3 regions of the Janthinobacterium sp. GMG1 genome follow, and region 2 is predicted to be linked to each of the others. Evidence: predicted binding sites of a transcription regulator. Region 2 holds the regulator's gene; each other region holds the start of a gene.
The links. Region 2 encodes FNR, which switches genes on or off when oxygen is low (the NO sensors DNR and NnrR bind a similar motif). Its sites were predicted from a motif close to TTGATNNNNATCAA; they were not measured.
Positions count from the first base shown of each region.

Region 1: a site for FNR is predicted at 4,460-4,473, ahead of SJI03_RS23845 (bacteriohemerythrin). Genes of this name have one in related genera too.
Region 3: a site for FNR is predicted at 5,804-5,817, ahead of paaA (1,2-phenylacetyl-CoA epoxidase subunit PaaA). Genes of this name have one in related genera too.

Region 1 is NZ_JAXQNT010000011.1:53,296-61,100, forward strand. It holds gene SJI03_RS23830 (nucleotidyltransferase domain-containing protein) at 1-582, shown strand, start outside; gene SJI03_RS23835 (TonB-dependent siderophore receptor) at 579-2,813, opposite strand; gene SJI03_RS23840 (hypothetical protein) at 3,323-3,982, shown strand; gene SJI03_RS23845 (bacteriohemerythrin) at 3,986-4,384, opposite strand; gene SJI03_RS23850 (hypothetical protein) at 4,587-4,742, opposite strand; gene SJI03_RS23855 (hypothetical protein) at 4,894-5,079, opposite strand; gene SJI03_RS23860 (sulfite reductase flavoprotein subunit alpha) at 5,190-7,700, opposite strand.
Region 2 is NZ_JAXQNT010000013.1:60,927-68,731, forward strand. It holds gene ccoO (cytochrome-c oxidase, cbb3-type subunit II) at 1-492, shown strand, start outside; gene SJI03_RS25400 (cbb3-type cytochrome oxidase subunit 3) at 494-697, shown strand; gene ccoP (cytochrome-c oxidase, cbb3-type subunit III) at 690-1,610, shown strand; gene ccoG (cytochrome c oxidase accessory protein CcoG) at 1,613-2,995, shown strand; gene SJI03_RS25415 (FixH family protein) at 3,098-3,622, shown strand; gene fnr (fumarate/nitrate reduction transcriptional regulator Fnr) at 3,626-4,384, opposite strand; gene SJI03_RS25425 (response regulator) at 4,634-7,708, shown strand.
Region 3 is NZ_JAXQNT010000001.1:377,467-385,271, reverse strand. It holds gene paaH (3-hydroxyacyl-CoA dehydrogenase PaaH) at 1-1,153, opposite strand, end outside; gene paaG (2-(1,2-epoxy-1,2-dihydrophenyl)acetyl-CoA isomerase PaaG) at 1,155-1,946, opposite strand; gene paaE (1,2-phenylacetyl-CoA epoxidase subunit PaaE) at 1,997-3,076, opposite strand; gene paaD (1,2-phenylacetyl-CoA epoxidase subunit PaaD) at 3,117-3,644, opposite strand; gene paaC (1,2-phenylacetyl-CoA epoxidase subunit PaaC) at 3,650-4,417, opposite strand; gene paaB (1,2-phenylacetyl-CoA epoxidase subunit PaaB) at 4,417-4,701, opposite strand; gene paaA (1,2-phenylacetyl-CoA epoxidase subunit PaaA) at 4,730-5,719, opposite strand; gene paaX (phenylacetic acid degradation operon negative regulatory protein PaaX) at 5,987-6,916, shown strand; gene SJI03_RS01785 (hypothetical protein) at 7,027-7,281, opposite strand; gene SJI03_RS01780 (M14-type cytosolic carboxypeptidase) at 7,423-7,805, shown strand, end outside.

The sequences.
Region 1 (7,805 bases), on a different contig from region 2:
GCCTGGCGCGATACTCTCGTGGCCGAAGGGCGTACGGTGGAACTGTTCGCGCACGACGTGGCCACGTTCACGTATTTTTGCAAGGAAATCGACGCGCCAGGCGGCAGGGTGCCGCTGGCGATGATGGTGCTCGAAGGCGAGAATATCGCCGCGCCCGGACCGCAGCATGCGCAACTGCTGGCGCTGGCGCAAGCATTCACCGCCGCCGGGCCGCCCGTGCTGGACGTCGACAATTTACAGCGGCGCCGCTACGCCATCACCACCGCGCTGGAAGACCTGGTCGACAGCACGCACCCGGGCGAGGCGCTGGCCGTGGCTTGCCAGCTGTATGAGGCACTGGCCGACCTGCACTTGCGCGCGGGGGGCCAGTGGAGCGGCGGCGGCAAGCACCTGTTCCGCCGCCTGCAGGCGTTCGACGCCGCCATCGCCGACCAGCTCGATGGCGCGCTGCGCCTGGTGGCCAGCGACTTGCCGGCCGGCCAGCATGCGTTCGAGCAAGTCGCCGCCGCCGTGCTGGCGCCCGTGGGCGGCCCCTTGCTGGAAGGGTTCACCCTGCCGGCACCCGCGCACTGGCGCGCTTAAAACGCCGTGCGCACGGCCAGGCTGATGTTGCGCGGTTCGCCCCAGAACACGCTGTCGTAGAAGCCTATGGTGCGGTAGTATTTCTTATCGAGCAAGTTATTCACGTTCATCTGCACGCTGGCGTGGCGGTTGATGGCATAGCTGGCCATGGCGTTGACCAGTGCATAGCCCGCTTGCGGGATATTCGTCATCTCGCCCGATGGCGGGTGGCCGTACCACGATTCGCTGTAGATGGCGCTTTGCGCTGTCATGCTGGCGCCCGCTTTCAGCCCTGCCAGGCGGCCGTCGAAACGGTAGCTGGTAGCCAGGCGCAGCAAATGGCGCGGCTGCGTGGTGGCGGCGCGGCGGCCATCAGCCTCGGCCGCGTGCAGATAGGTATAGCCGCCGCTCGCTTCCCAGCCGGGTGACAACTGGCCGGAAACGTCGAATTCCACGCCCTTTGCCGTCACGCCGGCGCCATTGGCCACCATGGCCTGGCCGCCGTCGGGCAGCAAGAAGCCGGGCGGCACCGTGCGGTCGAGTTCCGCCAGGTTCTTTTTCTTCGTGTGGAACAGGGCGGCCGATGCATTCAGCTTGCCTTCATAGAATTCGCCCTTGATGCCCAGTTCCGCATTGTCGCCCGTTTCCGGCGCCAGGAACTGGTTGTTGCGGTCCTTGCTCGATTGGGGGGTGAACAGCTGCGTGAAGCTGGCGTAGGCCGAATACTGCTTGTTGATGTCGAACACGGCGCCCACATAGGGCGTGACCTCGTTGCGCGTTTCCACAAAGTTACTGCTGTTCGTGTGCACGCCTTGCGTGTTGTAGTTGCGCTTTTCCGTGCGGTAGGTGCTGCTGCGCGCGCCGATGATCACGTGCAGCGGGTCGGCCAGGCTCAAACGCGTGGCCACATAACCGCCCGCCAGACGCGTCACGGTTTCCGTGTGCGAGCCATCCGGGGTGAACACGGGGCGGGGGATATTGCCCGTCCAGCTGCGATAATCAGGGACCAAAGGTTCATAGTCGATTTTCGCCTTGCCGCCTATCGAATTGTCCTGGGCGTTATTGCCATTCCAGCCGACGATGGCTGTATGCTTGCGTCCCAGCAAGGTGAACGGCCCGCTGGCGTAAATGTCGAAATTGTCGCTGTTCTTTTCGCCTGCGCCCCAGGCTCCCGTCCACAGTTCCATGCCTTTGCCCGTGGCGGGATCGGGATAACCCTTGCCCGCATAGAGAACGGTGGTGCGGTTCGTGCTTTCCGTGCGCGCATAGCCGAGGTGCATGTTCCAGTTGCCGGGCAGGCGCTGGTCCAGCGACGTGAATACCGTGTGCTGCTTGTTGGCCCAGGTGCTCCAGGGCGTCGTCCAGCTGGTGTTGCGCGGCAAGTTGGCCAGGCTGCCGTCCGCGTTCCAGTAGGGCACGGCGCCCCAGGTGGCGCCTGTGGGCTTGTTGTCCTGGAAGTCGACACCGGCCGTCAGCAGGGTGCCGGGACGCACGTCCGCCTCGACGATGACCATGCCGACCGTCTTGCGTTCGTGATACATGTCCAGGTAGGAATCGCGTTTTTGCCACGCCAGGGCCGTGCGCGCACGCACGCTGCCATCCGCGTTCAGCGGCGTGGAAAGGTCGGCCTCGAAGCGCTGGTCATCCCAGCGGCCCATGATGAGGCCGGCGCTGGCCTGGAATTCCTTCGTCGGCCGCTTGCGTATCATGTTGATGGTGGCCGACGGGTCGCCCTTGCCGCCCATCAGGCCGGTGGCGCCGCGCACGACCTCGATGCGGTCGTACAGGATGGTGTCTTGCAATGGCGCATTGCCGCCGCGCGCCATGCCATCGATCTGGATATTGTTGATGCCGAAGCCGCGCGCACTAAACGTCGTGCGTTCCGTGTCGTTCTGGTTCACCTGGATGCCCGTCGTCTGCGCCAGCGCCTGGTCCAGCCGCACGGCGCCCAGGTCGTCGAGCAACTGGCGCGTGATGACGCTGACCGATTGCGGCGTCTCGCGCAGGGACAGGTCCATGCGCGTGGCGCTGCGCGTTTCGCCTGCCGTGTACGACTGCGTGCCTTCCGTGGTGGCCATCGAATGGCCCAGCACAGTGACGGCCGGCATGGTGACGTCGGCCTCAGCAGCATCGGCAGCCTGTGCAGGCAAGACCACGCCGGCGGCAAGACTGAGCAGGCTGATGTGTAATAAGCGGGGGAGGGGGCGCAAGGCGGGCTGGCGCGAAGAAGAGAAGACGGTGGTCGATTGCATTATTTTCCTGGAGTATTTTTAGTCGTGTGTGTTCCTATCTCGTCTGGCGAGTGGCGCAGTAGCTGGGGGATGGCGTGACGCTGGCCCGGGATCTGGCTCGGATAGCAGTCCACCCGCGCATGGCAGTGGAAAGGTCGTGCATAATTCAGTTCACATTATGTGAATAAGAATCATTATCAATATAGGTGGTATTTGCCAAATAATCAAGCGTGCGCACCAAAAGAGTGCGGACAGGCGTGCAGGCAGGCCGAGGGCGTATCGTCCGACCTTCTGCGATAATGCAGGCGCTGATAAAATATTTTCCTCATTGAAAGAAATGCATGCGTACATGGATCGCTTGTGCCGGATGGTTGTGTGTCGTGTCGCTGGGCCAGGCCCAGGAGCAGGCGCCGCCGCCGGCTGTTCCCGCGCCGCTGCAGAGCGCTAGCGTTCCGCCCGCCGCCGCGGTCGTATCGCCCCCCCTTGCGCCTGCCACAGCCGCGGCGCCAGCGGCGAGTGCGGAGGACGCCTTGCCGTCGCAAACGGTGACGATCACGGCCAGCAGCGACGCCAAGGCGCCGCGCGTGCGCTTCACGGCTTACCGTGAAAGTTATCTGACGGCCAGGAAAGTGTGGCAAGTGTCGAGCGGCAGCGTGGTCATGGCCCTGCGCCTGATTCCGGCCAAGCTGAGCGCCACCATCGACGACGTGCGCGTGGCTTTGCAAGGCAATGGCGCACCCGTGCCGATCAAGGTTTCCAGCGGCGGCGTGTTTGTCGTGCCGCTCAACGATGACATCGCCGCGCAGGACGGTACTTTCCTGGTGAACAAGAGCAGGGGCGAGCTGACGGCGAATATCGTGCTTCAGCCGTCCGTGGCGCGCGATGCCTGGAACGTCACGCGCGTGGGGCAGGTTTTGCACGACGCCCGGCGCGCCGTGCGGGCCATTACGCCGTGGTACAAGCGGCCGTTCGCCAGCGATGTGCAATCGCTGGCGTTCTGCGCTACCGAGCGGGGCAGCGCGCTGCAACTGGTCGAAGGCGAGCAGCTGATCGCCACCCTGCCCATGAACGAGGCGGCCGTCAACGACATCAACCAGCCCGTGTTTTGCAAGATTTTCGATGGCGAAGACAAGTACCCGGGACACTACCGCGTCGTCTTGCCCGAGCAAGCGACGGTGCTGCTGCTGTAGCGTCTAGTTCGGCTGGCGCTGCACCAGTTCCAGCGCCGCCGCCAGGGCCAGGTCCATGGTGGCCTGATGGAAGATCAGCCATTGCGGCAACAGCGACAGCGCATGGCGCCCCTGTTCCAGGTCACCTTCATCGACGGCGGCCCAGGCATGGTGCAAGCCGCTGAGCACGCGCGCATGCTGTTCGCGGTGGTTGGCCAGCGAGGGAAAGCCGATTTGTTCCATCAAATCTTCTTCCTCGCGGAAATCGCGTTCGACGGCGGCAATCAGCTCGCGAAACGCCACGCTGAAATGTTGGTCGCCCAGTTGCTGCAGCCGCGCCAGTTCCTGAAACAGCGCTTCATGCGCCTCGTCGATGACGGGAACCCCCAGCGCCATCTCATCCTTCCAATGCGATTTACCCATGCTGATGCTCCAGGTTAAGTCCGTCCCGGTGCGAAGCGGACTGTTCCAGTGTGGACGCGGCGAAGGGGGAAATCCATGATCTGGATCAAAAGTATGGTGAAGAGGAGGAGGATTGAGGCACTGAGAAATGAAGGAAAACGGGGAACAAATCCCCATCCGCAATAAAGCGTTTTTAAATGAGGTAAGCTGCTACCTAGCGCGTTTAATGCTTCGGCCAGCGAGCCCAGAGGGCTTGTGCGTCTACATTCGGCACCTGCATCTGCTGCCCGGCGGACGTCTGCATCGCATCCCTCAGCACGAGGGGCACGAGCAGCAAGGCCGACAAGGCAAGGCAGGCCAGCACTTTGAGCGTCAACATGGTCGTCTCCCGGTGTCCCGGCGGCGGCGCGGGGATGCGGCGCCTGCCGGTCACTTCCTTATGCACTACCATGCTTGCAGTTTAGTTCATCTGGTCGTAACTTCAACTTATTGCTGTGATGCACCGCACCAGTTCGCCTGGTGCCACGGGCTTATTTCGCCTTGCGGCTGCGCCGTGGCTTGCCTGCGGCGGGCAGGAAAGAGTCGAACCACACTTGCGTCAGTTGCCGCGTATTTTTCGCCGCTTCGCGCTTGACGGCGGCCGTCGCATGGCCGCGCGCCGTGTTGGCGATGCGGTTGGCGGCGCTCAGGTACATGCTCATCCAGGGGTTTTTCATGGCTAGCCTCGCAGACGGTGGGGGGAATGTCCCCACTCTAGTCCGATGGCTGGCGCTGACTGTGCGCCTGCCCACATAGCCGGGCGGTGCCGGGGGCGGATTGATGTAGATCAATACACGTCGCGGCGGTAGCGCCCGGCCGCCAGCAGCGCGTCGAGGCCCTCCTGGCCCAGCACTTCTTGTAGCACAGCATCGATTCCTGCCGCCATGCCGTGCAAGCTGCCGCACACGCAGACGATGGCGCCTTGCGCCAGCCAGTCGCGCAGCTCGCCAGCGCTGGCGCGCAGGCGGTCTTGCACGTACTGCCGTGTCTCACCATCGCGCGAAAAGACGCGGTCCAGGCGCGCCAGGTGGCCAGCGTCCAGCCAGCCTTGCAACTCTGCGCCGCAGATGCTGTCAAAAGCTTGCTGGCGCTCGCCGAACAGCAGCCAGTTGCGCGCCAGTCCCGCCCGCTTGCGCGCGCGCAAATGCGCACGCAGGCCCGCCAGGCCGGAACCGTTGCCGATATAAATGCAGGGCACGTCCACCAGGGCGGGCGCGAAGGCGGGATTGGCTTGCAGGCGCAGGCGGATGGGGGCGTCCGGCGGGGCGAAGCGCGTGAGCCAGCCGGAGGCCAGGCCATGGCCTTGATTCTGCGCGCCCGCATGGCGTTCCTGGCGCACCAGCAATTGCAGCTCGCCATCGGATGGCAGCGAAGCGAGTGAATAGCTGCGCGGCGCGTGATGGGCACTGCCTGCTTCGCCATCGCTGCCGTCCGCATTGCAAGGAATGATTTCCGCCAGCGCGCCCGCTTCCCAGGTGGCGCCGGCCGGGCCCGTCAAGGTGATTTCATGCAGTTCGCCACCCAGGCTGCCCGGGTTGAGCAGCACGCGGCGCGCCAGGCGCCACTCGGCATACGACGCTTCTTCCTGCACGCCGATGGCGTCGATGGCGCTGCCGCTGCAGCGGGCCAGCGCCTTGGACCAGTCGGCCAGCGCGGCGGGGTCGTGCTTGTCCACTTCGATCAAGGGGAACAGGGAAGTGGCGCCCAGCGCGTGTAATTGTTGCGCCAGCGCATGGCCAAAGCCGCAGAAGGCGCTGTAATGGCGGTCGCCCAGGGCCAGCATGCCGACTTCCAGGCCCGCCAGCGGCGTGCCCGAGGTTTGTTGCAACAGGCGCGCAAAGCGGCGCGTGCCGTCCGGCGCCTCGCCTTCGCCAAAGGTGCTGGCGACGATCAGTGCCCGTTCGTACTGGCGCAGTTGCGCGGGGTCAAAGCGGTCCAGCGATTGCACGTCGACGGCCACGCCCGCTTGCTGCAGGGCGCGCGCGCTTTCCAGGGCCAGGCGCTCGGCCTGTCCCGACTGGCTGGCGTAGGCCACCAGGGTCGGCAAACCTGTATCCGTCTTGCCCGGAGCGCCGGCGCCCAGCATGGCGCGCTGCGCCTGCACAGCCCGCTTGGCCTTGCGGCGGCCCAGGTACAGCATCCAGCCCGTGATGGCGAACAGGGGCAGGCCCAGGCTGGCCAGGGTGACGATGATACGGCCCGGCAAACCAAAATACGTGCCCATGTGCAGCGGATAAATGATGTTGACGAGGCGCGCACCGAGGCCCTGCTGGCTGTACGGTTCGTTTTCCGTGAGCGTGCCGTCGGACGGTGCAATGCTCATGCGGCTGCGCGCCCGTTCGTGCGGCGCATCGCTGGCCAGCCACGTGAATTGCACGGCTTCGCCGGCGCGTGTCGGCAGGCGTACGCTGGCCATGGTCCAGCCGGCGGCGTGTTGCTGGAAGCTGCTCCAGGCGGGGCCGATGTCGACGGCGGGCGCTTTCTCTTTCGGCTGGCCTTTCTTGCCCGGCGCCTGTGCCATCCTTGGCGGCTTGCCGGCCCAGGCGTCGATATTGTCGCGCACCACGTCATAGCTCCAGTAAATGCCCGTCAGGGTCAGCGCCACATACACGACCAGGCACCAGGTGCCGGCCACGGCGTGCAGATTCCACAAAAACGAGCGGCCCTTCAGGGCAGGATCGAAGGTCAGCCAGGTGCGCCAGTCCAGAGGACGGCGGGGCCAGCGCAGATACAGGCCGGAGAGTGCCAGCCCCAGCAGGCACAGGGCCAGTGCGCCCGCCACTTGCCGGCCCGGATCGCGCGGCAGCAGCAGCCAGCGGTGCAAGGATTCCGTCCACTCGAAAAATTCCGCGCCCGCCAGCGCCGGCTGGGTGGCGCCCGTGTACGGGTGCAGGTAGATCGACTCGCCGCGCCGCTGGCCATTCTTCGGTGCGAAGAACAGGCGTGGCGCCGCGCCCGCTTCTGCATACATGGTGATGGAGGCCACGCGCTGGCCGTGTTCCGTTGCGGCGATGTTGCTCAGCTGGGCTGGCGTCAACGGCGCGCGCGTTTCCACGGGTACATGGCGCACGCCGGGGTTCATGACATCGAGCAATTCATCCTTGAAGGCCAGGGTGGCGCCGCTCAGGCCGATGATCACCAGCACCGTGCCGGCCGTGATGCCGATGAACCAGTGCAATTGAAACCACACCTGCTTCCAGCTCCAGTGCCAGCGCCGTTGTTGCGGGGCTGCAAGCTGGCGAGTCTGCGGCGCATCGTCGGCGCTGGCGCGCAACTGGGGAAGGGAGGAGGTGGTCATGGCGGCTTTCGATAGCGCCGCCATGCAGGTATCAGGCATGGCGGGAAGAAGGAAGGCTGATATTTTAACGCAAACGAGAATCATTCGCAAATGATGGTGCGGTGG
Region 2 (7,805 bases):
GAGCCGGTCGCCGGCCTGAAGCCGTATTCGCCGCTGCGCCTGGCGGGCCGCGACATTTACGTGCGCGAAGGCTGCTACAACTGCCACTCGCAGATGGTGCGTCCGCTGCGCGCGGAAACGGAACGCTATGGCCACTATTCGGTCGCTGGCGAATTCGTCTACGACCATCCGTTCCAGTGGGGTTCCAAGCGCACGGGGCCCGACCTGGCCCGCGTGGGCGCGCGCTACAGCGACGAATGGCACCGCACGCACTTGAACAACCCGCGCGACGTGGTGCCCGAGTCGAACATGCCGTCCTACCCCTGGCTGGCGAAGACCAAGCTGGTGCCTGACGAAATCATGCCGAAGATGCGCGCCCTGCAACGCCTGGGCCAGCCGTACAGCGATGCAGAAATCACCGCCGGCCCCGCGCAGCTGCAGGACAAGACGGAAGAAGACGCCCTGGTCGCCTATCTGCAAGGCCTCGGTACATTAATCAAAACAAGGAATTAGCATGGCAATCGAAAACCTGTTTGACAGCGCCAGCAGCGTCATGACGGTGGTTTCCTTTACGACGTTCGTGGGCATCCTGTGGTGGACGTTCAGCCGCAGCAACAGCGACTTCGACGCGGCGGCACGCCTGCCGTTCGCCGACGACGCGCTCGATTATCCGGCTGAGGCCGAGATGAACCTGGCGAAGGAGCATCACCATGGCTGACTTTACCAATGGCTTCTGGAATATCTACATCATCGTGCTGTCTCTGCTGGGCATCATCGGCTGCGGCGTGCTGCTGTACTCGCAGTCGAAAATCAAAGTGGTCGAGGGCGCCCCTGCCGATGGCACCACGGGCCACGTCTGGGACGAGGACTTGAAGGAACTCAACACGCCGATGCCGCGCTGGTGGATGTGGTTGTTCTACATCACCATCGTCTTCGCGCTGGCGTACCTGTTCCTGTATCCGGGCCTGGGCAACTATGCCGGCAGCCTGGGCTGGAAATCGACGGGCCAGTACGAGGAAGAGCTGAAGAAGGCGGAAGCCGACTACGGTCCCCTGTTCAACAAGTACCTGAGCCAGGACTTGAAGACGGTGGCGGCCGATCCGCAGGCACTGGCCATCGGCCAGCGCCTGTTCCTGACCTACTGCGCGCAATGCCACGGTTCGGATGCGCGCGGCAACAAGGGCTTCCCCAACCTGACGGACAAGGACTGGCTGTATGGCGGCGAACCCGACATCATCAAGACCACCATCCTGCACGGCCGCAATGGGCAGATGCCACCGATGGGCGCCGCCCTCGGCTCCGAAAAGGATGTCGAGAACGTGGCCCATTATGTGCTGAGCCTGTCCGGCTCGACCTCGGATCCCGTCAAGTCGGTGCTGGGCAAGGCCAAATTTGGCGCCTGCATGGCCTGTCATGGCGCCGATGCCAAGGGTAACCAGATGCTCGGCGCGCCGAACCTGACGGACAAGACCTGGCTGTACGGCGGCAGCGCCGATACCATCATGGAAACCGTACGCAAGGGACGCAACAACACCATGCCGGCCTTCAGTGATTTCCTCGGCGAATCCAAGGTACACGTGCTGTCGGCGTATGTCTGGAGCCTGTCGAATCCGCAGGCACCCGCAAAGTAAAAATGGAACCTCAAGTCATCAAGATGTATGCGGCCCGCGAGCAAATCTACCCTCGCGAGGCCAAAGGACGCTACGCTACCTGGCGATGGGTATGCGTATGGCTTACCCAGCTCGCGTTCTACGGCTTGCCGTGGTTGACCTGGAATGGCAGGCAAGCCCTGCTGTTCGATTTGACCACGCGCAAGTTCTACATTTTCGGCGTCGTGCTGTGGCCCCAGGATTTCATCTATCTGGCGGCCCTGCTGATCATCTGTGCGTATTTGTTGTTCCTCGTCACGGCCATTGCCGGGCGGGTGTGGTGCGGGTTCTCTTGCCCGCAAACGGTATACACGGAAATTTTCCTGTGGGTCGAACGCCACATCGAGGGCACGCGCAGCGCGCGCATGGCCCTCGACAAGCAGGGCCCCTCCGTGCGCAAGGCGTTCAAGAAGACGGCCAAGCACCTGGCATGGGGCGCCATCGCCCTGTGGACGGGCTTTACCTTTGTCGGCTACTTCACGCCGATCAAGGAACTGGCGCAGTCGGTGACCACCCTGAACTTCGGTCCCTGGGAATGGTTCTGGGTCTTGTTCTACAGCCTGGCAACCTACGGCAACGCGGGCTGGCTGCGCGAGCAGGTGTGCAAATACATGTGCCCCTACGCGCGCTTTCAGAGCGCCATGTTCGACCAGGACACCCTGATCATCACCTATGATGCCAAGCGCGGCGAACCACGCGGCGCCATGAGCAAGAAGGCCGGCAACAACGACAAGCTGGGCGATTGCATCGACTGTACCCTGTGCGTGCAGGTGTGTCCGACCGGTATCGATATCCGCAACGGCCTGCAGTATGAATGCATCGGTTGCGCCGCTTGCGTCGATGCCTGCAACAGCGTGATGGACAAGGTTGACCGGCCACGGGGACTGGTACGCTACAGTACCGACCATGCGATGGAAAACAACTTCAATTCGAAGCAGATACGCCAGCGCGCCATGCGCCCGCGCGTCCTGATCTACACTTCCATCCTGGCCCTGATCATCATCGCCGTATGTACGTCGCTGGCCCTGCGCACGCCCCTGAAAATGGACGTGATCCGCGACCGCGGTTCGATGGGACGCGAAGTGGAAGACGGCATGATTGAAAACGTCTACCGTCTGCAGATCATGAACACGTCGGAGCAAACCCAGCATTTCAAGATCAGCGCTTCCGGCCTGCCGGGCCTGACCTTGCTGACGCGCGAAGAAGTGACCTTGCAGCCGACGGAAACGCTGGGTTGGCCGATCCGCCTGCGCGTGCCGCACGGCGTGGGAGAGAAGGGTTCGAACAAGATTGCGATCGAATTGCACTCGCTGGACAACCCGTCGCTGCATGTGCGTGAAAGCGCGGTATTCATCGTGCCACGTTAACAAGGAAAGGCGGAAGGGGACCGGGTGCCCTCGCCGCCGCCACGAAGTTGCAGGAAGGCCGGTCCCCATGCGGGGACTGGCTGATTAAACAGGAGAAATATCATGTCCGACAGTCTGAAACTGCAAGCCCCCGTTGCACCGTGGTACAAGCATCGCTGGCCATGGCTGCTGATGATCGGCCCCGGCCTGTCCGTGGTCGTCGGCAGCTTCATGGGCTATATCGCGTTTACGCAGCCCGATGCGCTGGTGGTGGGCGATTATTACAAGCAGGGCAAGGCGATCAACCAGGATTTGAAGCGCGACACGATCGCCAGCGACCTGGCCATGGATACGAGCCTGTCGTATGACGTGGCGCAAGCACGCCTGACCGGTTCCGTGCACAGCTTCGGCAAGGCTTACCAGGGTCCGCTGCAGCTGCACCTGGCGCATGCGACCCTGCCGGAAAAGGATATCAAGGTGCTGGTGCAGCCCGATGCGGCCGGCAATTTTTCCGTGGCGCTGCCGATGCTCGAGCGCAGCCGCTGGCAAGTGCTGGTGGAAAACGACAAACGCGAGTGGCGCCTGTCCGGCATCTGGACCTGGCCGCTGCAACGCAGCATCGCGCTGCATGCGGACGAAGAGCTGTAAGCCTTATTTGCAGATGTCGGTTCCGGCCGTAATGGCCTTCAGCTTGGCCGGCTGCAATATCTCGATCTCGCGGTTCGACACGCGCAGCCAGCCTTCCTTCTTGAATTTGGATAGCAGGCGGCTGACGCTCTCGATGGTCAGGCCCAGGTAGTTGCCGATTTCCTCGCGCGACATGCGCAGCTGGAAATTGCTGCCCGAATAGCCGCGCGCTTCATAGCGCGACGCCAGGTTGACGATGAAGGCGGCAAACCGCTGCGTCGCCTGCATATTGCCCAGCAACAGCATCACGCTTTGCTCGCGCGTGATTTCCTGGCTCATCATGCGGTGGAAATGGCGCAGCAGGGTCGGCATATTGCCCAGCAATTGTTCCAGGCTGGAAAACGGGATTTCACACACTTCGCTGTCTTCCAGCGCCACTGCATTACAGTGGTGGCGGTCGGCGCTGATGGCATCCATGCCCAGCAGTTCGCCCGCCATCTGGAAACCCGTCACCTGCTCTTCGCCACCGGGATTGATCTGGTACGTCTTGAAGTGCCCCAGGCGGATCGCATACAGGTTCTGGAACGAGTCACCGATGCGGAACAGCGAGGCGCCGCGCACGATCTTGCGGCGGCGGCCGATGATCTGGTCCAGCCTGTCCATGTCGCCCACATCGAGGCCCATCGGCAGGCACAATTGATGCATGCTGCAGGTCGAGCATCGCGCACGCAACGCCTCCACGTTCACGGTGGGCAAGGTGGGAGTGAGTAGCGCTTCAGTCATGTCGGTACCTTTTAGAAAATGCAACAACAAGTTTACTGCATACAGCTGCATACAGGGTTGCCGTATACCAATTTCACCGTAATTTCGGCGAATAAACGACGTCCAGCCTTTAATTATATGGCAACATCGTCAAAAGCCCGTACGGGGCGGGCAATTTGCGCGGTGGCGCTTGCCAAGCTGGGGTATTGATAGGAAAATTCCTGACAGCATTATCTGCCGCCTGTGCCGCCCGGTACTGAAAAGGAAATCATGAAGCCTCTCGGCATCAAAGCAAAAGTCGCGCTGGCCACCAGCCTGACCTCGATCGCCATGATCGCGCTGGTCACCATGATCCAGGTGCAGCACATGCGCGACGACTTCACCCGAGTACTGCTGAGCCAGCAATCGTCCCTGATCACCCGCACCGCTGCCGAGCTCGACGACAAGCTGGGCATGCTGCTGCAGATCGTCACCCTGACGGCCCGGCAACAGCCGCCGGAATTGATCGCCCGGCCCGCCCAATTGCGCGAATACTATTCGCGCCGCTCGATGCTGGTGCTGTTCGATGACGTGCTGGTGCTCGACGCGCAGGGCGCCATCGTGGCCGACATGCCGGAAGTGGCGGGGCGCGCCGGCATCAACGTTGCCGAGCGCGAGTATTTCCAGACCGTCCTGCGCACGCGCCAGCCCATGATCACCGAACCGATGCTTGGTAAATCGAGCGGCATGCCCATCGTGCAGATGGTGGCGCCCGTGCTGGCCGCCGATGGCCGGGTGGCCGGCGTGGTGATCGGCGTGCTGCGCCTGTACAAGGACAACCTGCTGGGCCGCCTGCGCTCGGAAAAGATCGGCAAGAGCGGCTATTACTTCATCCTCACGCGCGGCGCCGTGCCGCGCTATGTGCTGCACCCCGATACGAGCCGCTTGCTGCAACCGCGCAAGCCGAACGCCAACCTGACGACGACCCAGTTGCTGAAGGAAGATGGCGAAGGCAGCATGGTCAGCACCAACAGCCGCGGCATCACGGCCGTCAACAGCTTCAAGCGCCTGAAATCCGTGAACTGGCTGCTGGCCGCCTCGCTGCCCGTCGAGGATGCCTTTGAACCGTTCGATGGCGTGCTGTACCGGCTGGTGCTGTGGAGCATCCTCGCTTCGCTGCTGGCCGCTGCCGTTCTGGGCTGGGTCACCGTGCGCCTGCTGTCGCCGCTGGTGCGCCTGCGCGACACCTTGCTGGCCCTGCGCACCAGCGGCAGCCGCTTCACCCCCGTGCCGGTACAGCAGCGCGACGAGATCGGCGAACTGACGGAAGCGTTCAACGGCCTGATGAGCGAACGCGACCGCCTGCAGCAGGAACTCGAAGCGCGCGCGGCGGAGCTGGAACAGGAACGCGACCGCGCCGAAGCGGCCAACCGCGCGAAGAGCGATTTCGTGGCCAACATGAGCCATGAAATCCGCACGCCCCTCAATGCCGTGCTGGGCATGGTGTATTTGCTGGGCAATACCAGGCTCGATACGGAACAACGCAAGTATCTGACCATGGTGCGCGTGGCGGGCCAGTCGCTGCTGGGCATCCTCAACGACGTGCTCGACTATTCGAAGATCGAGGCGCGCCGCATGGAATTGTCGCCTGTCGAATTCGACCTCGACGAAGTCATGAATACCCTGGCCACGACGATGACGATGAATGCGGGCGAAAAGGAACTGGAACTGGCCATCGCCGTCGAACCCGACGTACCGCGGCGCCTCGTCGGCGACGCCCAGCGCCTGCAGCAAATCCTCGTCAACCTGGCCGGCAACGCCATCAAGTTCACGGAGAGCGGCGAAGTGGTGGTGGCCGTCAGCCTGGCCGAGAGCGAGAGCGGCCGCGCCTGGCTGCGCTTCGAAGTGCGCGACACGGGCATCGGCATGACGGAACTGCAGCAACAACAGCTGTTTTCCGCGTTTTCCCAGGGCGACCAGAGCATCACGCGGCGCTTCGGCGGCACGGGCCTGGGCCTGGCCATCAGCAAGCAGCTGATCCACATGATGGGCGGCGACATCGCCGTCGCCAGCAGCGAAGGCAAGGGCAGCCGCTTCTGGTTCAGCGTGCCCTTCGAGATGCTGGCGCAACCGGCCGAAACGCGGCGCACGCCCGCGCTGGGCCAGCTGCGCCTGCTGGTGGCCGACGATAACCGCACCACGCGCGAACTGATCGTCAAGCTGATCGAGGCGTGGGGCTGGCTGGCCGACGAAGTGGACTCCGGCTTTGCCGCCATCGAACTGTACCGCGAACGCCTGGCGCAGCAGCAACCATACGACGTGGTGCTGGCCGACTGGCACATGCCCGTCATGGACGGCCTGGCCACAGCCAAGGCCATCCGCCAGGCGGCCAGCGGCCAGCGCCAGCCCATCGTGGTGATGGTCAACGCCTTCGCCCGCAACCACCTGGAGGAAATTTCCAGCGCGGCCGAGGCCGACGTTGTGCTGATGAAGCCGATCACGGGCTCCAGCCTGTTCGATGCCCTGCACCAGGCGCTGATTACCAAGAACGACGGCGGCGAGCCACGCATGCTGCACCAGCCGCTGGGCACGGAACTGGCCGGCGTGCATTTCCTGCTGGTGGAAGACAATCATTTGAACCAGGCCGTGGCGCGCGGCATCCTCGAACACATGGGCGCCACCCTGGACGTGGTGGGCGACGGCTTGCAAGCCGTGGAACGGCTGCGCACGGAAGCGTTGCGCTACGACATCGTGCTGATGGACATGCAGATGCCCGTCATGGACGGTTTCAGCGCCACCCACATCATCCGCACGGAACTGCGCCTGAACCTGCCCGTGATCGCCATGACGGCCGGCGTGCTGGCGTCCGAGCGCGAGCGCTGCATGACGGCCGGCATCAGCGACTTCATCGCCAAGCCCGTGGTGGTGGAAGAGATGATGGAAGTCATCCTGCGCCACCTGCCCAAGCGCCCGCAAGTGCAGACGGCCGAGCCGGCACGCGTCGCCGATGAGGAAGTGTTTTCCATGGCGCCGCTGATGCGCGTGATGGGGCGCGATGCGAAGGGGCGCGGCGTGCTGCGGCGCATGGTGGAAGACGCGCTGAACAAGGGCATGACGCCCGTGCGCGACGCCGAAACAGCGTTGCAGGCGGGCCGCCACAGCGACGTGGCGCGCATCCTGCACAGCGTGCGCGGCTCCGTCGGCACCCTGGGCACGAAACGCCTGATCCGCGCCGCCTTCGCCACCGAGGAAGCCATCGATGCGGGCCGTCTGGACGAGGTGCCGGCGCTGCTGGCGCACACGGCGCAGGAACTGGAACTGGCGCTGGCGGCGGCAGCGGATTGGTTGTCCAGGCTGAAGGATTAGCACCCAAACGCCTAAGAAAACCGTAGCGAGCGGCAGTGAGTTGTGGCTAAGAAGCGCAACCGTGCTAGAGCACGGTGAGCATCGCAGGCCGCAAATC
Region 3 (7,805 bases), on a different contig from region 2:
GCACCGTATCCGGATGCTGGTTGTCGTGCGCGCGCTGGGTGGCGCTGCGGCCATCTGTCAGATAGATCGCGGCGCCATGGCAATGCAGGGCAGGCGCTTCATCGTGTGTCTGGCCTTCCTGCGTCACGCGGCGGCTGACGGTGATGCCCGCGTGCTCCAGGCGCTGCACCAGGCTGTGGATGATGCCGCTGTGGCCACGGCCATCGCCGCCGATGGCTGCCGACAGGGCGACGAATTCCGGCTTCGGCTGTGCGCTTTCCGCCTGCGCCACGGGGGCAACGGCACCTTCGCCATACGGGTAAAAGCCACGGCCCGATTTGCGGCCCAGGAAACCGGCGTTGACCATTTCCTGCTGCAGCACGGACGGCGTGAAGCGCGGGTCGTTGAAATAGGCGCCGAACACGGATTGGGTGACAGAGAAATTCACGTCATGACCGATCAGGTCCATCAATTCGAATGGGCCCATGCGGAATCCGCCCGCCTCGCGCAGCACGGCATCGATGGTGGCGGCATCGCCCGCCTGTTCGTTCAGCAAGCGCCAGCCTTCCGCGTAAAACGGACGGGCGACGCGGTTGACGATGAAGCCCGGCGTCGATTTCGCATGCACGGGGTTCTTGCCCCAGGCAATCGAGGTGTCGTAGACGGTGGCGGCAACCTGCTCGCTGGTGGCCAGGCCACTGATCACTTCCACCAGCGCCATCAGGGGCACGGGATTAAAGAAATGCATGCCGACCAGGCGTTCAGGGCGGCGCAGCTTGGCGGCAATCGCCGTGACGGAAATCGAAGAAGTGTTCGTCGCCAGGATGCAGTCGTCGGCCACCAGTGATTCCAGTTCGGCGAACAGGCCGCGCTTGACATCGAGATTTTCCACGATGGCTTCCACCACCAGGGCAGCATCGCTCACATCGGCCAGGCTGCCGGCCGCCTGCAGGCGCGCCGTGGCGGCAGTGGCTTCGTCAAGCGTCATGCGGCCCTTGTCGGCCAGCTTCGCATACATCTTGCCGATGTCAAGCAAGGCCTTGCTCACCGCTTCCGCCCGCGTGTCATACAGTTTGACTCTGTAGCCGGCGGCCGCGGCCACCTGCGCGATGCCGGCGCCCATGGCGCCGCTACCGATGACGGCGACGATACTGTTATTTGCCAATGCGGTCATATCAATGTCCCTTGAATTGCGGTGCGCGCTTTTCCATGAAGGCGGCCACGCCTTCGCGGTAATCGTCGCTGTTACCGAGATCGCTCATCATGCGCGCTTCCAGCGCAAGCTGCTGCGGAAGGGTATTGGCGCCGCTGGCGGCCAGCGCCTGCTTGGTGTAGGCCAGGCCCTTGGTCGGCGCCGTGGAAAAATGCACGGCCAGCTTGCGCGTTTCCTGCGCCAGTTCCGCATCCTCAACGCATTTCCAGATCAGGCCCCAGTCTTCCGCCTTTTCCGCCGTCAGTTTTTCGCCGAGCATGGCCAGGCCCATGGCGCGCGCCGAACCGATCAGGCGCGGCAGGAAGAAGGTGCCGCCCGTGTCCGGGATCAGGCCCAGTTTGCAGAACACTTCGACAAAACTGGCCGACTTGCCGGCGATGACGATGTCGCAGGCCAGCGCCAGGTTGGCGCCCGCGCCGGCGGCCACGCCGTTGACGGCGCAGATCACGGGCATCGGCAAGGCTTTCAAGGCCAGCACCAGCGGCGCATAGTTCTTTTCCACGGATTCGCCCAGGTCCACACCCTTCGAACCCGGTTCGACGGCGCGGTCGGACAGATCCTGGCCCGCGCAAAAGCCGCGGCCCGCCCCCGTCAGCACGAACACGCGCACGGCGCTGTCGGCGTTGACCTTGGCAATCGCGTCGCGCACTTCCTCGTGCATGGCTTGTGTAAAGCTATTGAGCTTGTCGGGGCGGTTCAGGGTCAGGATGGCGATGCCCTGCTCGATGGTAAAGAGGATGTTTTGGTAGCTCATGGCGTCTCGCTTTTTAATGGGTACGGCAGGGCACCAGCCCTGCACCGGCTTTATTCAGCCTGATCGAAGTCGACCACGACCTTGTCGGTGAGTGGAAAACTCTGGCAACTGAGGACGAAGCCGCGCGCCACCTCATAGTCTTCCAGCGCGTAGTTGACGTCCATTTCAACCTTGCCGTCGAGGATCTTGCAGCGGCAGGTAGAGCACACGCCGCCCTTGCACGAGTAGCGCATATCGATGCCTTGGCGCAGGCCCGCGTCGAGGATGGATTCCTTGTCCTTGTCCATCGTGAAAGTGGTGTGATTGCCATCCATGATGACAGTCACTTCCGTTTCCTGCACCACGCCAGCATCGAGCTGGGCGCGCGGCTTGTGGGCGTTTTTCGGGATGCTGGCGGCGAACAGTTCGATCTTGATATTTTGCTTGGGCATGCCGGCTGCCTGCAGGGCGGCGGAGACGCCCAGCATCATGTCTTCCGGCCCGCAGATAAAGGCGTTGTCGTAGTCTTCCACACGGATCCAGTGCTGCAGGAACTGCTCGCATTTTTCCTGCGTGATGCGGCCGTTGAACAGTTCGATGTCCTGCTGCTCGCGGCTCATCACATAGACGAGGTTCAAACGCTCCAGGTACACATCCTTCAGGTCCGTCAATTCTTCCTTGAAGATGACGGACGACGAGGCGCGGTTACCGTAGAACAGGGTGAAGCGGCTCAGTGGTTCCGTCAGCAATGTCGTCTTGATGATGGAGAGGATGGGTGTGATGCCGCTGCCGGCCGCGAACGCCAGGTAGTGCTTGCGGTTGACGCAGTCGAGCGGCACGTTGAAGTGGCCCATGGGTGGCATCACCTCGATGGTGGCGCCGGCCTTCAAGGTGTCGTTCGCCCAGGTCGAAAAGGCGCCACCCGGCGTGCGCTTGATGGCCACACGCAGGGTGCCGTCCTGCACCGCGGAACAGATGGAATACGAGCGGCGCACGTCTTCTGCATTGATATGGGCGCGCAGGGTCAGGTGCTGGCCCTGCTGGAAGCGGAACTGCTGCTGCAGCTCGGCTGGCACGTCGAACGTGACGGCGATGGTGTCGCGCGTTTCGTTGCGCACGTTCGCTACGCACAGCGGATAAAATTTACTCATGCTTCATCTCCAGTTTCTTCGGAACGTGTGCCTGATTTTTTTAGTGGCACTTGAAGTAGTCAAACGGTTCACGGCAAGCCAGGCATTTGTACAGGGCCTTGCACGGCGTGGAGCCGAACTGGCTGGTCAGCTGCGTATGCGTCGAGCCGCAGTTCGGGCAGATCACGTCCAGCTTTGGCATCGCCTGGCGCTTGACACCGCCTTTCAAACCGCTGATGTCGATCACCTGCTGCTGCGGCGGGGCGATGCCATAGCCTTTCAGCTTGGCCTTGCCCGCTTCGCTCATCCAGTCCGTGGTCCAGGCGGGCGCCAGCTGGTTCACCAGCGTCACCTTGGCCACGCCATGGCTGCGCAAGGCATCCGTGACGGCATCGGCGATCACCTGCATGGCCGGGCAGCCCGAATACGTGGGCGTGATCGTCACGATGCAGGCATCACTATCCGTGACTTCGACGGCGCGCACGATGCCCAGGTCCACCACCGAAATGACGGGGATTTCCGGGTCCGGCACGTCACCGAGCCAGGTCCAGACCTGGGCGGCGTCCAGCGCCGCGGCGCCAGCGACCATGTTCATTACCACTCCGCCCCGGGATAGGCGCGCTGCAGAAACTGCATCTCGGCCAGGATAAAACCCAGGTGCTCCGTGTGCGCGCCCTGCTTGCCGCCCTTTTGCATCCAGGCGTCGGGCGCCGGCATGACAAGCGTCGCCTCGGCGAAGATCTCGGCCACGTGCTCGAGGAAAGCCCGGCGCAGCACGTCCGATGGCGGCGCGATGCCGACGGCGACCATGGCCTGGTCGACGGCGTCGTACTTGAACATCTCGCCCGTGTACATCCACAGCTTGTCGGCGGCAGCCTGCGTCTTGGCGTGGCTGTCCGCCGTGCCGTCGCCGAGGCGCACGATCAGGTCGCCGCTGCGGCGCAGGTGATAGGTCACTTCCTTGATCGACTTTTGCGCCACCTCGACGATGCGCGCATCCGTCGATTTCGTCAGTTCCAGCAGCTGGAAATAGTGCCAGCTGTCGAAGAAGAACTGGCGCATCATCGTGTCGGCGTAATTGCCGTTCGGCTGTTCGAGCAGCAGGCAGTTCTTGAAATCGTGGGCGTCGCGCAAAAAGGCGATGTCGTCCTCGTCGCGGCCCGCGTTTTCCAGTTCGGCCGCATAGCTGAACCACAAACGCGTCTGGCCCAGCAAATCCAGCGCCACGTTGGTCAGCGCCATGTCTTCTTCCAGCGCAGGGCCCTTGCCGCACAGCTGCGACAGCTGCTGGCTGAGGATCAGGGCATTGTCGCCCAGGCGCAAAAGGTAGTTGACCTTGTCATCCATTGCAAGCGCTCCCATCACAGGTTCTTGACTTCTTCCGGCATCGGGAAGAAGGTGGGATGGCGGTACACCTTGCTGTTCGACGGTTCGAACAGGGCGCCCTTGTCGCCGGGGCTGCTGGCGACGATATCGGCCGCGCGCACCACCCAGATGCTCACGCCTTCATTGCGGCGCGTGTAGACGTCGCGCGCATGGTTGACCGCCATGGTGGCGTCGGAAGCGTGCAGGCTGCCCACATGCTTGTGCGCCAGGCCGTGCTGGCTGCGGATGAAAACTTCCCACAATGGCCATTCTTTGCTCATGTTGCTATCCCCTATCTGTCTTATGTATTTACGCTGCCGCTTTGTTAGCAGCTTGCTTGTCTGCATACGCGACCAAGGCATCGCGGAACCATTCACCGTCTTCATACGCTTTCACGCGCGTTTGCAGGCGTTCGCGGTTGCACGGGCCATTGCCCTTCAAGACGTTGTTGAACTCGGACCAGTCGATCTCGCCGAATTCATAGTGGCCCGTTTCCGCATTGAACTTCAGGTCGGGATCGGGCACGGTCAGGCCCAGGTATTCAATCTGCGGCACGGTCTGGTCGACCATGCGCTGGCGCAATTCGTCGTTCGAGAACAGCTTGATGCGCCATTGCGCCGACTGGGCGCTGTTGACGGAAGCGGCGTCGGACGGGCCGAACATCATCAGCGAAGGCCACCACCAGCGGTTCAAGGCATCCTGCGCCATGGCTTTTTGCGCGGGCGTGCCCTTGCAGAGCGACATCATGATGTCGTAGCCCTGGCGCGCATGGAACGATTCTTCCTTGCAGACGCGGATCATGGCGCGCGCATACGGACCGTAGGAACAACGGCACAGGGGAATCTGGTTGATGATGGCGGAACCGTCGACCAGCCAGCCGATGGCGCCCATGTCCGCCCACGACAGGGTCGGATAATTAAAGATGCTGGAATACTTGGCTTTGCCCGAGTGCAAGGCGGCCAGCAAGTCATCGCGCGATACGCCCAGGGTTTCTGCGGCGCTATACAGGTACAGGCCATGGCCCGCTTCATCCTGGATCTTGGCCAGCAGGATGGACTTGCGTTTCAGGGTAGGCGCGCGCGTGACCCAGTTACCTTCTGGCAATTGGCCGACGATTTCCGAGTGCGCGTGCTGCGAAATCTGGCGGATCAGGGTCTTGCGGTAGGCGTCCGGCATCCAGTCCTTGGCCTCGATCTTGATGCCTTCGTCGATGCGTGCCTGGAAAGCGCGCTCTTCCTGGCCCATGTCGTCGAGGGAACGGACGTTCTTGAGGCCGGTTTCAACCATTTGTGCGTACATGATCTGTCTCCCATGTCTTTGATTTTGCGCAGCAACGCGGTGCGATGAACAGATAATACGATACAAAAAACGATTTGCATACACTTGATATGAATCATTTTAAAAATTCGTATCTTGTGCAGCTTTTTTGTGCGTATGATATTGCTGATGAGAAAACACTACAGAGCGCCACCAGCGCTTCCGGCAAATTATTGCCGCGCTACCCGCGCAGCCAAGTAAACTGCTGCTTTTATTGATTCGACCGCAACACGGCCAGACCGGAACCACATGAAGAACACCCGCTGCACGGCATGGATAGCCGATTTCCTGGAAAGCGACCCACCGCGCTCGAAGTCCCTGGTGATGACCATCTTTGGCGACGCCATCGTGCCGCGCGGCGGCGCCATCTGGCTGGGCAGCCTGATCGAACTGCTGGCGCCATTCGGCGTCAATGACCGTTTGTTGCGCACCAGCGTGTTCCGCCTGGCGCAGGAAGGCTGGCTCAGCTCGCAGCGCGACGGCCGCCGCAGCGCCTATACGATACGCCCGGAGGCGCTGGCCCGCTTCGAACGTGCCTATCGCCGCATCTATGCGCCGCTGGTCGTGCACTGGGATGGCAGCTGGACCCTGGTGATCGGGCCGGCCGGTAGCATCGGCGCCGCCGAGCGGGGCGCGCTGCGCAAGGAATTATTATGGGCCGGCTATGGCTTGATTTCTCCCGGCATCTTTGGCCATCCGGCCAGCAATACGGAGGCGCTGGAAGATATCCTCGTGCGCAACGAGGTGCAGGGCAAGTTGTATGTCTGCCACACAACAGAGTTGCCGGGCGTCAGCACGCGCCCGCTGCGCGACATGGTGGGCGACTGCTGGGACTTGTCGGAAGTGATGGCCGGTTACGAAAAATTCATCGCCAGCTTCCAGCCCCTGCTGACCCTGCTGCAAGAGGCGCCCGTGTTCGATGCCGAGCAAGCCTTCGTCATCCGCTCGCTGCTGACGCACGCCTACCGACGCGTGCAATTGCATGACCCCCAACTGCCCGTCGAACTGCTGCCCGAACCGTGGCCCGGCACACAAGCCTACGCATTGGCGCGCGACCTGTACCGCATCACGTATGCGGCCGCCGAGGAACATATCCTGGCCACCCTGCGGCGCGAGGATGAGCAGGCGCCGAATGTCGAGCCGTGGTTCTACGAACGATTTGGCGGTCTGAACACCTGACAAAACGTCCATGGCGGCGTTGCAGGGCCTGGGCGTACGTTCGTACTGCCTGCGACCCTGCGCCTTGCCCTGAACATTTTTCAGGCGTTCAGGAATAAGTTACTGTCTGCTCACTGTTTCACCACTACTTGCTTCGCTCCCGCCAGCAAATCCTGCCCCAGCTTTTCCAGCGCATTGGCCTGCACCAGCATGGTGTCGAGGATGGCGACGTTGAAAGTGAATTCGGCTGGCGTCGTATAGCCGGGGAAACGTATGATGCGCAGCAATTCCTGCAAGGTCGTGCCCTTGCCCAGGTGCGCCAGCGCATCGCTGAGGGCGCTGACTTTCTTTTCCAGTTCGCGTATGTGTTTGCCGTTGTCGTCCATGATGCTCTCCTCATGTTGGAGCTATCACGTTAGCAAAGCATGTCCCGCGTCGTTTGCGCCAGCACAAAGACGCCGCTAAAACGGGTATCATCGCGCCATTGCACACGATGCAAAACCCATACGTTTTTATCAGGAACACACATGACCATTAAAATCAGCCAGCAATTCGACGCCGGCGCGATCGAGGTGCTGCGCGCCGACGATGCACTATCCATCGAGCTGAACATCCGCAAGGATTCCCACGCCGACATCACGCAGTGGTTTTACTTCCGCCTGCAAGGCGCGCAAGGCGAGGCGTGCACGATCCGCTTCATGAATGCAGGCAAGTCAGCCTACCCGGACGGCTGGAAAGATTACCAGGCTGTCGCCAGCTATGACCGCGAAACCTGGTTCCGCGTGCCTACCAGCTTTGACGGCACCGTGATGACCATCGAACATACGCCGGAAGAAGAAAGCGTGTACTACGCCTACTTCGAACCGTATCCATGGGACCGTCATCTGGCCCTGATCGACAGCGCGCAAGC